Regions from separate parts of the Nocardia sp. NPDC052566 genome, predicted to be linked through region 1. Evidence: riboswitches for the same ligand, from Rfam matches in the RefSeq annotation. Region 1 holds a riboswitch; the other holds the start of a gene.
The links. Region 1 has a riboswitch for S-adenosylmethionine ahead of ACIG5A_RS15280 (aminotransferase class V-fold PLP-dependent enzyme). Riboswitches for the same ligand answer to the same signal wherever they lie in the genome.
Positions count from the first base shown of each region.

Region 2: it holds a riboswitch for S-adenosylmethionine, as region 1 does, so the genes downstream of both, ACIG5A_RS13980 (amino acid ABC transporter permease) here and ACIG5A_RS15280 (aminotransferase class V-fold PLP-dependent enzyme) in region 1, are expected to answer to the same signal.

Region 1 is NZ_JBIUAF010000003.1:245,092-250,439, forward strand. It holds gene ACIG5A_RS15270 (DHA2 family efflux MFS transporter permease subunit) at 1-1,231, shown strand, start outside; gene ACIG5A_RS15275 (LysE family translocator) at 1,379-1,933, opposite strand; SAM riboswitch class IV at 2,415-2,528, shown strand; gene ACIG5A_RS15280 (aminotransferase class V-fold PLP-dependent enzyme) at 2,576-3,895, shown strand; gene ACIG5A_RS15285 (flavin reductase family protein) at 3,926-4,477, opposite strand; gene ACIG5A_RS15290 (YbaK/EbsC family protein) at 4,546-5,022, opposite strand; gene ACIG5A_RS15295 (2-oxo-4-hydroxy-4-carboxy-5-ureidoimidazoline decarboxylase) at 5,066-5,348, opposite strand, start outside.
Region 2 is NZ_JBIUAF010000002.1:1,502,475-1,507,822, reverse strand. It holds gene ACIG5A_RS13990 (LppM family (lipo)protein) at 1-167, shown strand, start outside; gene ACIG5A_RS13985 (glycosyltransferase) at 171-1,316, shown strand; SAM riboswitch class I at 2,033-2,125, shown strand; gene ACIG5A_RS13980 (amino acid ABC transporter permease) at 2,305-3,285, shown strand; gene ACIG5A_RS13975 (amino acid ABC transporter ATP-binding protein) at 3,282-4,055, shown strand; gene ACIG5A_RS13970 (ABC transporter substrate-binding protein) at 4,075-5,034, shown strand; gene ACIG5A_RS13965 (GNAT family N-acetyltransferase) at 5,042-5,348, shown strand, end outside.

The DNA of each region.
Region 1 (5,348 bases):
CAGTGCCTATCTGCTCGCGCTCGCGGTGACGCTGCCGCTGGTCGGCTGGCTGGGCCGCCGGTTCGGGATGGGCCGGATATGGCTGACGGCACTCGTCGGCTTCACCGTCACGTCCGGGCTGTGCGCGCTCGCGCCGAATATCGAGTGGCTCATCGCATTACGGATCGCGCAGGGGTTGTCTGCCGGATTGCTGGTGCCCGCCGGGCAGGCGCTGATCGGGCAGGTCGCCGGGCCGCGTGGGCTCGGCCGGGTGATGAGCGTTGTCGGCATCGCGGTGGTCTCGGCGCCCGCCTTCGGGCCGACCCTGGGCGGGGTGATGCTGGCCCATCTCGACTGGCAGTGGCTGTTCCTGATCAATATTCCGCTCGGCCTCGTCGCCTTCGTGCTCGCGGTGCGGCTGCTTCCGCTGGGCAAGGGCGCGCGGGCCGACGCGCGATTCGATGTCACCGGGTTCGTGCTGATCGGCGCCGGGCTGTCGCTGCTGGTCTACGGCCTGGGTGAATACGGAAGCCGCGGTGCGTTCTCCGCGCCGACGGTGTGGGTTTCGGTGCTCGTCGGCGCCGTCGCGCTCGGCGGGTTCGTGCTGCGCTCGGCACGCGGGCGCGGTGCGCTGCTCGATATGACGATGTTCCGCAGCCCGGTGTTCGTGACGGCCAATATCGCGAACACCTTCTCCGGTGCGTCGCTGTACGGGGCGATGCTGTTGCTGCCCTTGTACTTCCAGCTGCTGCACCATCAGGGGCTGATCGCCACCGGACTGTCGCTGCTGACCTTCGGTATCGGCGGCATCCTTGTGCTGCCCATCGCGGGCCGCGTCACCGACCGCTACGGCGGCGGCGTCATCGCGGTGGTAGGCAATGCGCTGAATGTGCTGGTCACGGTGCCGTTCGCATTCGGCGACGCCGCAACGAACGCCGTGCTCGTCCAGGTACTCCTGCTGATTCGCGGCATGGCCACCGCGCTGACCGGTATGCCGGTCGTCTCGGCCGCCTACGCGTCGGTGCGGCGCGAGCAGTTGCCCGATGCGGCATCGATGGTGAATATCCTGCAGCGCGTTGGTGGTTCGGTCGGCGCGGCACTGCTTGCCGTGGTCCTCTATCGTGCGACGACAGCCGGACTTGCTCTCGATGCTGGCTTCCGCCAGGCGTTCTGGTGGCTGACCGGGGCGACGTCGATCTCGCTGATCGGCTCGATCTTCCTGTGGCGCGCGGAATCCCGCCGGATCCCGTAGCGCCGAACCGGTGTCACCATGTGCGGGCGCTTCGAAGCCGTGTCCCAGCCCGTGCCGGGGGCGCGGGATGCCCGTTCCTCGTGGGCAAGGCATTCGTCGCCGTGCTGGATTCGAGGGAGGGCGTTCGACTCCGCGAGGCGGATGCGGTCAGGCGGCGGATGCGGCGGTGCCGATACCAAGTGCGGCGAGGATGCCCGCAGATAGCTGTTCCAAGCGATCGCGGACATGGGGCTGGCGAAGCATGGCAACCGCGCGGGAGGCGGCGAGGGCGAGCAGCACCATTTCGACGGCGGCGATGGAGGATTCGACGGCGCCGAGGGCCAGGGTGTTGGCGAAGGTGACTTCGGACAGGAATTGTGGCAGGACCGCGAGGTAGAAGAGTCCGACCTTCGGGTTGAACATGCAGGACACCAGGCCCGCAGTGAACGCGCTGCGCAGCCGGACCGGGGTTCCCGCTCGAGCCTGCTCGACCGCGGCGAGTTCATCGCCTGCGGCCTGCGCCGCCTTGCGCTGCTTGCGGTGGTCGAGTAGGGCGCGAACGCCCAGGTACAGCAGGTACATGCCGCCGATCACCTTGAGCGCGCGATACGCCGTCGCCGACTGCTCGAGCAGTGCCGCGACACCGGCCGCGACCACCACGGCCCACAGCATGCCGCCCAGCGCCGATCCGATCGCCGCGGCGATGCCGGGTCGTGCACTCACAATCGAAAAGCGCAGCACCAGAAAAGAATCCGGCCCTGGCGTGATCGACAGTAGGATGCACACACCGATAAAGCTGAGCAACAGCGAAAGCGACACCCACCGATCGCACCCCAGATCCTCACGATTGGCAACACAATTCCGTGTGTCAGGCCTGCTCGATCCTGGTCGCGCGACCGACTGAGCTGGCCGTTCGGCGCGAACGTGGACATGGTGCGCGGCTGTCGACACGAGCGTTCCGGCCGCTGTGACCGCACCGCGCGGAACTCGGGATCGGGCGCACCGCCCTTTGCGGTCGTGTTGCTGGAAGGCGAGCAGCGGGGTGTTTCGCGCCGCTGAATCGCGCTGGCGGATGCGGCAGCCGGGAAGTCGCGAAGGTCAGCGACGGCGTGTGGCCGGGGCCGGGACGATCTCCGTTCGCCCGGATGACCGATCGCGAACCCGGGTTGACAGGTCGGCGTGACATCTGCCAATCTCGGGGACAGGTCATGAGTACCAGCGCATAGCCCCGGCTTGCTGGTCGGCAACCCTCCTCCGCGGTGGGGTGCTCCGGGTGACGACCAGGCCGATGTCCGACCGGGCACGGCAAGCGCGGACTCGACAATTCTCCCCGATTGCGGGTCCCGGAGCCGATGGGATTTCGTGATGACCGCTGTTGCCGACCAGACCTGTGCCGCCATTGCCGAGGTATCCGGCGCCGACCTGCGCGTCCCGCTCGTTCAGGGCGGAACCACCACGTACGCGAACTTCGACTACGCCGCGAGCGCACCGGCATTGAAGCAGGTCACCGACCGGATTTCGCAGCTGTTGCCGTTCTACGCGAGCGTGCACCGCGGCGCGGGCTACGCCTCGCGCATCTCCACCGAGTGCTACGAATCGGCGCGCGGATCGGTGACCCGATTCCTCGATGCCGCCGACGACCAGGTGGTGGTGTTCACCCGCAACACCACCGACTCGCTGAACCTGCTGGCCGCCTGCGTGCCCGGCGACACGGTGGTGCTCGACATCGAGCACCACGCCAACTTCCTGCCGTGGACCAAGCACGGCCGCCGTGTGGTGCAGGCCGCGGATACGGTCGACGAGACCATCCGTCGCCTGATCGCCGAACTGTGCACCAAGCCCGCGGCGCTGCTCGCCGTCACCGGCGCGTCCAATGTGACCGGCGAGGTGCTGCCGCTGGAGCGGCTGGCCACCATCGCGCATCAGTGCGGCGCGCGCATCCTGGTCGACGCCGCGCAGCTCGCGCCGCACCGGCGGCTCAGCCTGCGCGACAGTGGCATCGACTACCTGGTCTTTTCCGGTCACAAGCTGTACGCGCCGTTCGGCGCCGGTGTGCTCGTCGGCCGCCGGGATTGGCTCGACGCCGCGCAGCCGTACCTGGCGGGCGGCGGCGCCGTGCGCGAGGTGACCACCAAGCGCGCCGAGTGGGCGCCCGCGCCGCAGCGGCACGAGGCCGGTTCCCCGAATGTGCTCGGCGCCGCCGCGCTCGCCGCCGCCTGCGACGCGCTGTGTGCGATCGACGCGGAAGAACTCGCCGCACACGAGCGCCTGCTTGCCGATCGCCTCCGCGCGGGCCTGCGCGCCATCCCCGGAGTCAGCCTGCTGCGCATCTGGGACGACAGCCCCGACGTTGTCGGCATCGTCGCGTTCACCCTCGACGGTTTCGCGCCCGGCCACGTCGCCGCCTATCTTTCCGCCGAACACGGCATCGGCGTCCGCGACGGCCGCTTCTGCGCCCATCCGCTGCTTTCTCGCCTCGGTCTCGACGGCGCTCTGCGCGCCAGCATCGGCCTCGGCACCACCTCCGCCGATGTGGATCGCCTCATCGATGCCGTCGCGTCTCTCGTGTCCACCGGGCCCAGCTGGAATTACGCCGCCACCAACGGCCTGTGGAACCCCACTCCGGAAACCCGGCCGTTCAACCCCGATTCCGCCGACGGCGCTGCGCCCTGCCTCATCGGCTGAGCGGCCGCATCGACGGGAATGCGTCGACTGTCAGTCGCCCAGTGAGGACGGCCGGTGGTAGTTGCCGTTGTAATAGAGCAGCGGCGCGGCGATCGGTTTGTCGTCGGTGCTGTCGTGCACCCGGGTGACCAGCCCGACGACGAAGGTGTGGTCACCGATCGGAATGAGTTGCTCGACCGCGGCGCGCACCCAGATCGGGGTGCCGTGCAGGACGGGTTCGCCGGTGGTGAGGGTGGTCCACAGCGAGCGGTCGCGGAAGCGGTGCTCCGCGCTGCGGGAGAAGCGCTGCGCGATGTGCTGCTGATGTTCGCCGAGGAAGTGGATCACCACGGAATCGGCGGACAGCATCGCGGACAGGCTCGACGAATTGTTGGCGATATTGAACGAGACCAGCGGCGGCGTCATCGACAGCGACGCGAACGACGTGGCGGTGAAGCCGACCGGACCGTCCACCGAGTCCAGGGTCACCACGGTGACGCCGGCCGGGTAGTGCCGCATCGCCGCGCGATACTGCTCCGCGGCGATACCACTCAAATCGTCGGGGATCTGGAATCCCGCCTCGGGCCGCTGTGCTTCGGTCACATGACGAAACTACGCTCGCGCACTGAAACCAGTTCGATCACACCTGATCTTTGTTTCAGCGTGGCGTGCTAGTCGACATCGATCGGCAGCCCGGCGGTGATGCGCACCAGTTCGCGGAACGAGGTGCGGAACACCGTGTTCGGGTGCCCGCCCGCCGCCCACACCTCGCGATGCTCGGCGAGTGCGTTGTCGACCCAGGTCGGCAGGTTGGTGGGGTGGCCGACGGGTGCGACGCCGCCGATCGGCTGCCCGGTCACCTCGCGCACCATCGCCGCGGGCGCGCGGGTCAGCGTGCCTTCGAGCCGCTTGCCCGTGTTGTGCAGATCCACTTGGTGCGCACCGGAAACCAGCAGCAGCACCGGATCGTCGTCGAGCAGGAACACCAGCGATTTGGTGATGGCACCCAACTCGACACCGAGCGCGAGCGCCGCGTCGGCGGCGGTGTGCGTGGCAGCGGGCTGGTTGACGATGACGCCGTGATGACCGCGCGCGATCAGGGTGTCCGCAACTCGCGTTGCGACCGGTGGTAACGACGACCTGCGCATGGCAACCAGAGTAGAGCGATTGCGGGTGATACGCCCGTCGATCTCAGTACTCCGGATAGCCCTCGCTCGGTCCGAGCATGCGGTCGATCCGCGTGCGCGTGATGCGGGCGAGCTCGGTGACGCCGCGTTGCGAAACCTGTTCGTGCACAACGGCGTCGATGGCACGGTCCAGATCCGACTGGGACAGCGCGAGCAGTTCGACATCCGCCATGGTCAACAGTGCCTCGCGATCGGCGAAGGGGCGCGCGTCGGCGATCTGTGCGGCCCAGGTGACGTTGCAGCAGCATTCGAACAGCGCGTGTACGGCGCGACCGCGGGAGATTTCG
Region 2 (5,348 bases), on a different contig from region 1:
ACACCCGCTCGTTCGCGGGCTGGGCGGGCATCGTCGGCGGGATCACGCTGGCCGTCGCCGCGATCGTCGCGGCCGTGGCGTACATGAACCGCAATCCCGCGATGCCGCGCACCCCGGAATCCGGTTTCTCGCTGTCGCGGTGGTGGCACGAGACGACGGGCCGCTGAGCCGTGCTCTTCCGCGCCGCCGCGCGGGCGGGCGCGGGTGTCGCGGCCGCCGGATGCGCGGTGGCGCTGTACAACTGGGCCACGGTGCGGCGACTGCCGCGGCGGCCCGCGAGCGTGATCGAGCCGATTACCGTCTGTGTGCCCGCCCGCGATGAGGCGTCGCGACTACCCGGGCTGATCGCGGATCTGCGCGCGCAGGTCGGCGTGCCGCGGCTGCGGGTGGTGATCCTCGACGACGCCTCCACCGACGGCACCGAGGCCGCGGCGCTCGCCGCCCTCGGCGATGACCCTCGCTTCACCGTGATTCGCGCGGAGACCGAACCTGCGCCCGGCTGGACCGGAAAAGCCGCGGCCTGCGCCAGGCTGGCCGAGGATGTGACGACCCCGGTACTGATCTTCCTCGATGCCGACGTGCGGCTGGCGCCCGCCGCGATCGCAAGCGCGGCAAGCGAATTGCGCAGACAGGGCGGCGCACTGCTGTCCCCATGGCCGCGTCAGGACTTCGGTTCGGTATCCGAGGCGCTGGTGCAGCCGCTGCTGTGCTGGTCGTGGGCGTCATCGCTGCCGATGACACTCGCCAACCGCAGCCTGCGCCCCGCCACCGCGGTGGCCTGCGGACAGTTCCTCGTCTTCGATACCGCCGCCTACCGGGCCATCGGCGGCCACGCCGCGGTCGCCGCCAGTCCTACCGAAGACCTGGATATCGCACGCGCCCTGCGCCGTTCGGGCCGCCGCACCGCACTGGTCGCCGCCGGAGATCTGGCAAGCACCCGAATGTACTGCGACGCAACCGAGCTCGAATCCGGCTACACCCGCTGGCTATGGTCCGCCTACGGCGGTTCCCGCCTCGGCGGTGCCGCGGTGGGAACCGTTGCCGCTCTTGCCTATTGGCTACCACCCCTGGCCGCCCTGTGCGGCAAGGGCGCAACCCGCCGCGCCGGGCTCGCCGGATACCTCGCCGCCGTCACCGCCCGCCTACTCGCCCGCGCCACCGAACGCGGCGCCCCCATCACCCGCCCCGACCTCCTCGCCGCCCTGGCCCACCCCCTCTCCATCGCCGCCTACCTACGCCTCTGGACCCGCTCGCACCAAGCGAACCGTCGCGCCGCCCTCCAATGGAAAGGCCGCCCCCTCACCGCACCCCACTGACCACGCCCCATCGCCGAGCGCAGTCGAATAGCCGCCCTGCACGGCGTGTCGCACGGCCATTCGACTGCGCTCGGCACAAGAGAGTGAGCGGCGGAGCGCATCCGCGGCCGGGTGCGAAACCGAACCAACGCGGCCCGTGCACTCATTCATCTGCCGCGCACGGAATAACGCGAGAACCGCAGCGGGGCGCCACCATCCGTGCGCGGCACCTAGCTTGCGGGCAGTAATAGTTGCGGACGTTCGTCGAGCGCAGTCGAATGGCCGCCCTACATCGCGTGTCGCACGGCCATTCGACTGCGCTCGACAGAAGGGGCGGGCGGCGGAGGGGATTCGGCGCTGGATCAGGGCAGTCTCGCGCGCTCATTTGTCTGACGCGCAGGGGGTAATGGGATAACTGCGGCGCGGCGGCGCGATTGGTGTGCGGCAAGAGTTGCGGGTATGTGCTCGAGGGAAGGGGGCAGGCCGCGGAGTGCATCCGGGGGCAGTGTTGTCGCGCGCACTTGTCTCCGCCGCGCACGGAATATCGCGGTAGTTGCAGTGCGGTCGGGGCGGGGCAACCGGGTGGCGTGTGGCATGTGTTGCGGGTGTTCGTCGAGCGCGGGGCAACTATCGCTGAAATGGGGGGTGGCGGCAAGGGCTACGTTCAGCGTGATTTCTACCCTTCCGGGCGGTCTTCTCGGGGCGCATTATTCTTCGGCGCGCCTTCCGACGCGTGCAGACCATCCAGAGCGATCGAGAGACCTGGCTCTATGACGTCGCAGCAACCCCCCGTTCGCGGGTGCGGGTGCTTCCGCCGGGAACGATGGAGGAACGAAATGAACTACCGCACCATCGATTTCTCCAGGCGGCGGCATATCGATCAGTGCCGGATCACCTCGACCGGCTGTTGCCGGTGAGACGCAGCCAGACTGTGCACCCGTCGCTGGCCGGGTGATGCGACCGGCCCGAGGGCACGGTCTCGTTCGTTCTCCTGTTTGGGATCCCCGCTATGAATGCGTCTCTCGCACCCGATGTCGCGATACCCGGCATTTCGGGCGCGCGCTCGGTGGCCGACGCGCCGCCGACGGTGGCCAACGCCCGTCATCCGTGGCGCTGGGTGGTCAGCGCCGCCATACTGGTGCTGCTCGCCCAGTTCGCGCACGGGCTCGTCACCAATCCCGGCTGGGACTGGCCGACTTTCGCGAAGTACTTCACCGCGCAATCGGTGCTCTCGGCGCTGAAGGTGACGCTCGAGCTGACCCTGTGGGGTACGGCGCTCGGCTTCCTACTCGGCACCCTGCTCGCGGTGGCACGACTGTCGAACAACCCGGTGCTGCGGGTGATCTCATGGGTCTACATCTGGGCGTTCCGTTCGATTCCGCTGATCGTGCAGCTGCTGTTCTGGTTCAACATCGCCTACCTGTATCAGCGGCTCTCGGTCGGGATCCCGTTCGGCCCAGCCTTTTTCAGCTTCGAGGTGAACGGGGTGATCAGCGGGTTCAGCGCGGCGGTGATCGGTCTCGCGCTGCATCAGGCGGCGTATTCGGCCGAGATCATCCGCGCGGGCTTCCTTTCCGTCGATGACGGCCAGCTGGAGGCGGCCGCGGCGCTCGGCCTGCCGCGCTGGCGGCAGTTCCGCACCATCGTGGTGCCGCAGGCGATGCGCTCGATCCTGCCCAATGCCACCAACGAGGTGATCAGCCTGTTCAAGGGCACCTCGATCGTGTCGGTGATGGCGATCGCCGAGCTGTTCTACCAGGTGCAGGTGATCTACGGCCGCAGCGGCCGGGTGGTGCCGCTGTTGATGGTTGCCACGGTCTGGTACATCGTGCTGACCACGATCCTGTCGGTCGCGCAGTACTACATCGAGCGGCATTACGCGAAGGGCGCGCATCGCACGCCACCGCCGACACCGCTGCAACGAGTGCGGCAGAAGGTCCGTGACATCGCCGCCGCGAGCGCGGCCGCACCGCGCGGAGCCACCCGATGACGGCGCCGAGCACACCGGCGGTGCATGTCACCGGCGTGCGGAAATCCTTCGGCACCACCGAGGTGCTGCGCGGTATCGATCTGACCGTGCGCACCGGCGAGGTGGTCGCCGTGATCGGCCCGTCCGGCTCCGGTAAATCCACTCTGCTGCGCGTGCTCAACCATCTCGAGACGCTCGACGCGGGCACCGTGTACATCGACGGTGAGCTGATCGGATACCGGTTGCGCGGCAACAAGTTGCACGCGCTGTCCGAGACCGAGGTGCGCAGGCAACGGTCCAGGATCGGGTTCGTCTTCCAGCAGTTCAACCTGTTCCCGCATCTGACCGCGCTGGAAAACGTCGCGCTCGCACCGATTTCCGCGCAGCGCCGCCCGCGCGCCGAGGTCGAGCGGGAGGCGCGGACCCTGCTGGAACGCGTCGGCATCGGTGAACTCGCCGACGCCTATCCGCGCAGGCTCTCCGGCGGGCAGCAGCAGCGCGTCGCCATCGCGAGGGCGCTCGCGTTGCGGCCGCCGGTCATCCTCTTCGACGAGCCGACCTCCGCCCTCGATCCCGAGCTGGTCGGCGAAGTCCTCGATGTCATCCGCGATCTCGCGCACGGCGGCACCGCGCTGGTGATCGTCACGCACGAAATCGGTTTCGCCCGTGAGGTCGCCGACACCGTGGTGTTCCTCGACGCGGGCGCGATCGTCGAACAGGGCCCGCCCGCCGCGGTGCTCGACGATCCGCAGCACCCGCGCACCCGCGCCTTCCTTTCCCGAGTCCGTTGATCCCATGAACAGGTACCCGATGAGAATCCCCGCCCTGATCGGCATTGTCGCTACGGTCGCCGTGCTGGCCACCGGCTGCGGCAACGATCCCGACGCGGACGCGACGACGCAGACCGCGGGCTCGGTCACCTATGACCTGAGCGCCGCACAAACCGGACGGGTACGTGCGGCCAAGGTCGACGACATCGCCGCCCTTGTCCCGCAGGCCATTCGCGATCGCGGCGTCCTGCTGGTCACCGGATCGTCGGGCACCGTGCCGCCGCTGCGCTTCTACGCCAACGACGACAAGACGGTGATCGGCTCCGAAATCGACTTCGCGACACTCGTCGCCGACAAGCTCGGCCTGAAAGTCGATGTCCAGGTGGCGGATTGGTCGCAGAACTTCGTTCGCGTCGATTCCGGCGAGGCGGACGTGTTCATCTCCAACGTGACGGTTACCGAGGAGCGCAAGGAGAAATACGATTTCGCCACCTACCGCACCGACACCGTCGCGCTGGAGGTGCCGCAGTCGAGCACCCTCGACTACAAGGACCGTAAGTCACTGGCGGGCAAGCGAATCGGTGTCGGCACCGCGACCAACCAGGAGCAGCTGCTGCTGAAGTGGAACGAGCAGAACCGCGCCGAGGGCCTGCCCGCGATCGACCTGGCCTACTTCGACAAGACCAGCGACTACTTCCTCGCCCTCGCCTCGAGCCGTCTCGACGGCTACGTGGGCCCCAACCCTGCCTCGGTCTACCACGTCGCCACCGCTAAGCAGACCAAGATCCTCGCGACCTTCTCCGGTGCGGGTGACGCGCTACAGGGTGAGATCGCCGTGCTGACGAAGAAGGACAACGGCCTGATCGGCGCCGTGCACAAGGCGCTGGAGCACGCCATCAAAGATGGCAGCTACCAGAAGGTGATCGACCGCTGGGGCCTGCAGAACGAAACGGTACCCGCGTCGCGGATCAACCCGCCCGGCCTGCCGAAGAAGAAGTGACCGCCGGATGACACGACGACTCAACCTCCCCGAGCTGCGCGTACGTCACGTGGCGCAGGACGATCCGCTGGCCGCGCCGCTGCTCGCCGAGCTCGCCGTCGAATACAGCAGCCGCTACGGCGGCACGGCGGGCGAAGTGCACGCTGATCTGCGCGACTACCCGGCCGCCGAGTTCGCACCGCCGCACGGCGCGCTGCTGATGGTCACCAGAAACGCGGAAGCCGTGGCTGGCGGCGCCTTTCAGCGATACGACGCCGAAACCGCTGAGCTGAAACGGATTTGGACCGCGCGCGAACACCGCAGACAGGGGCTCG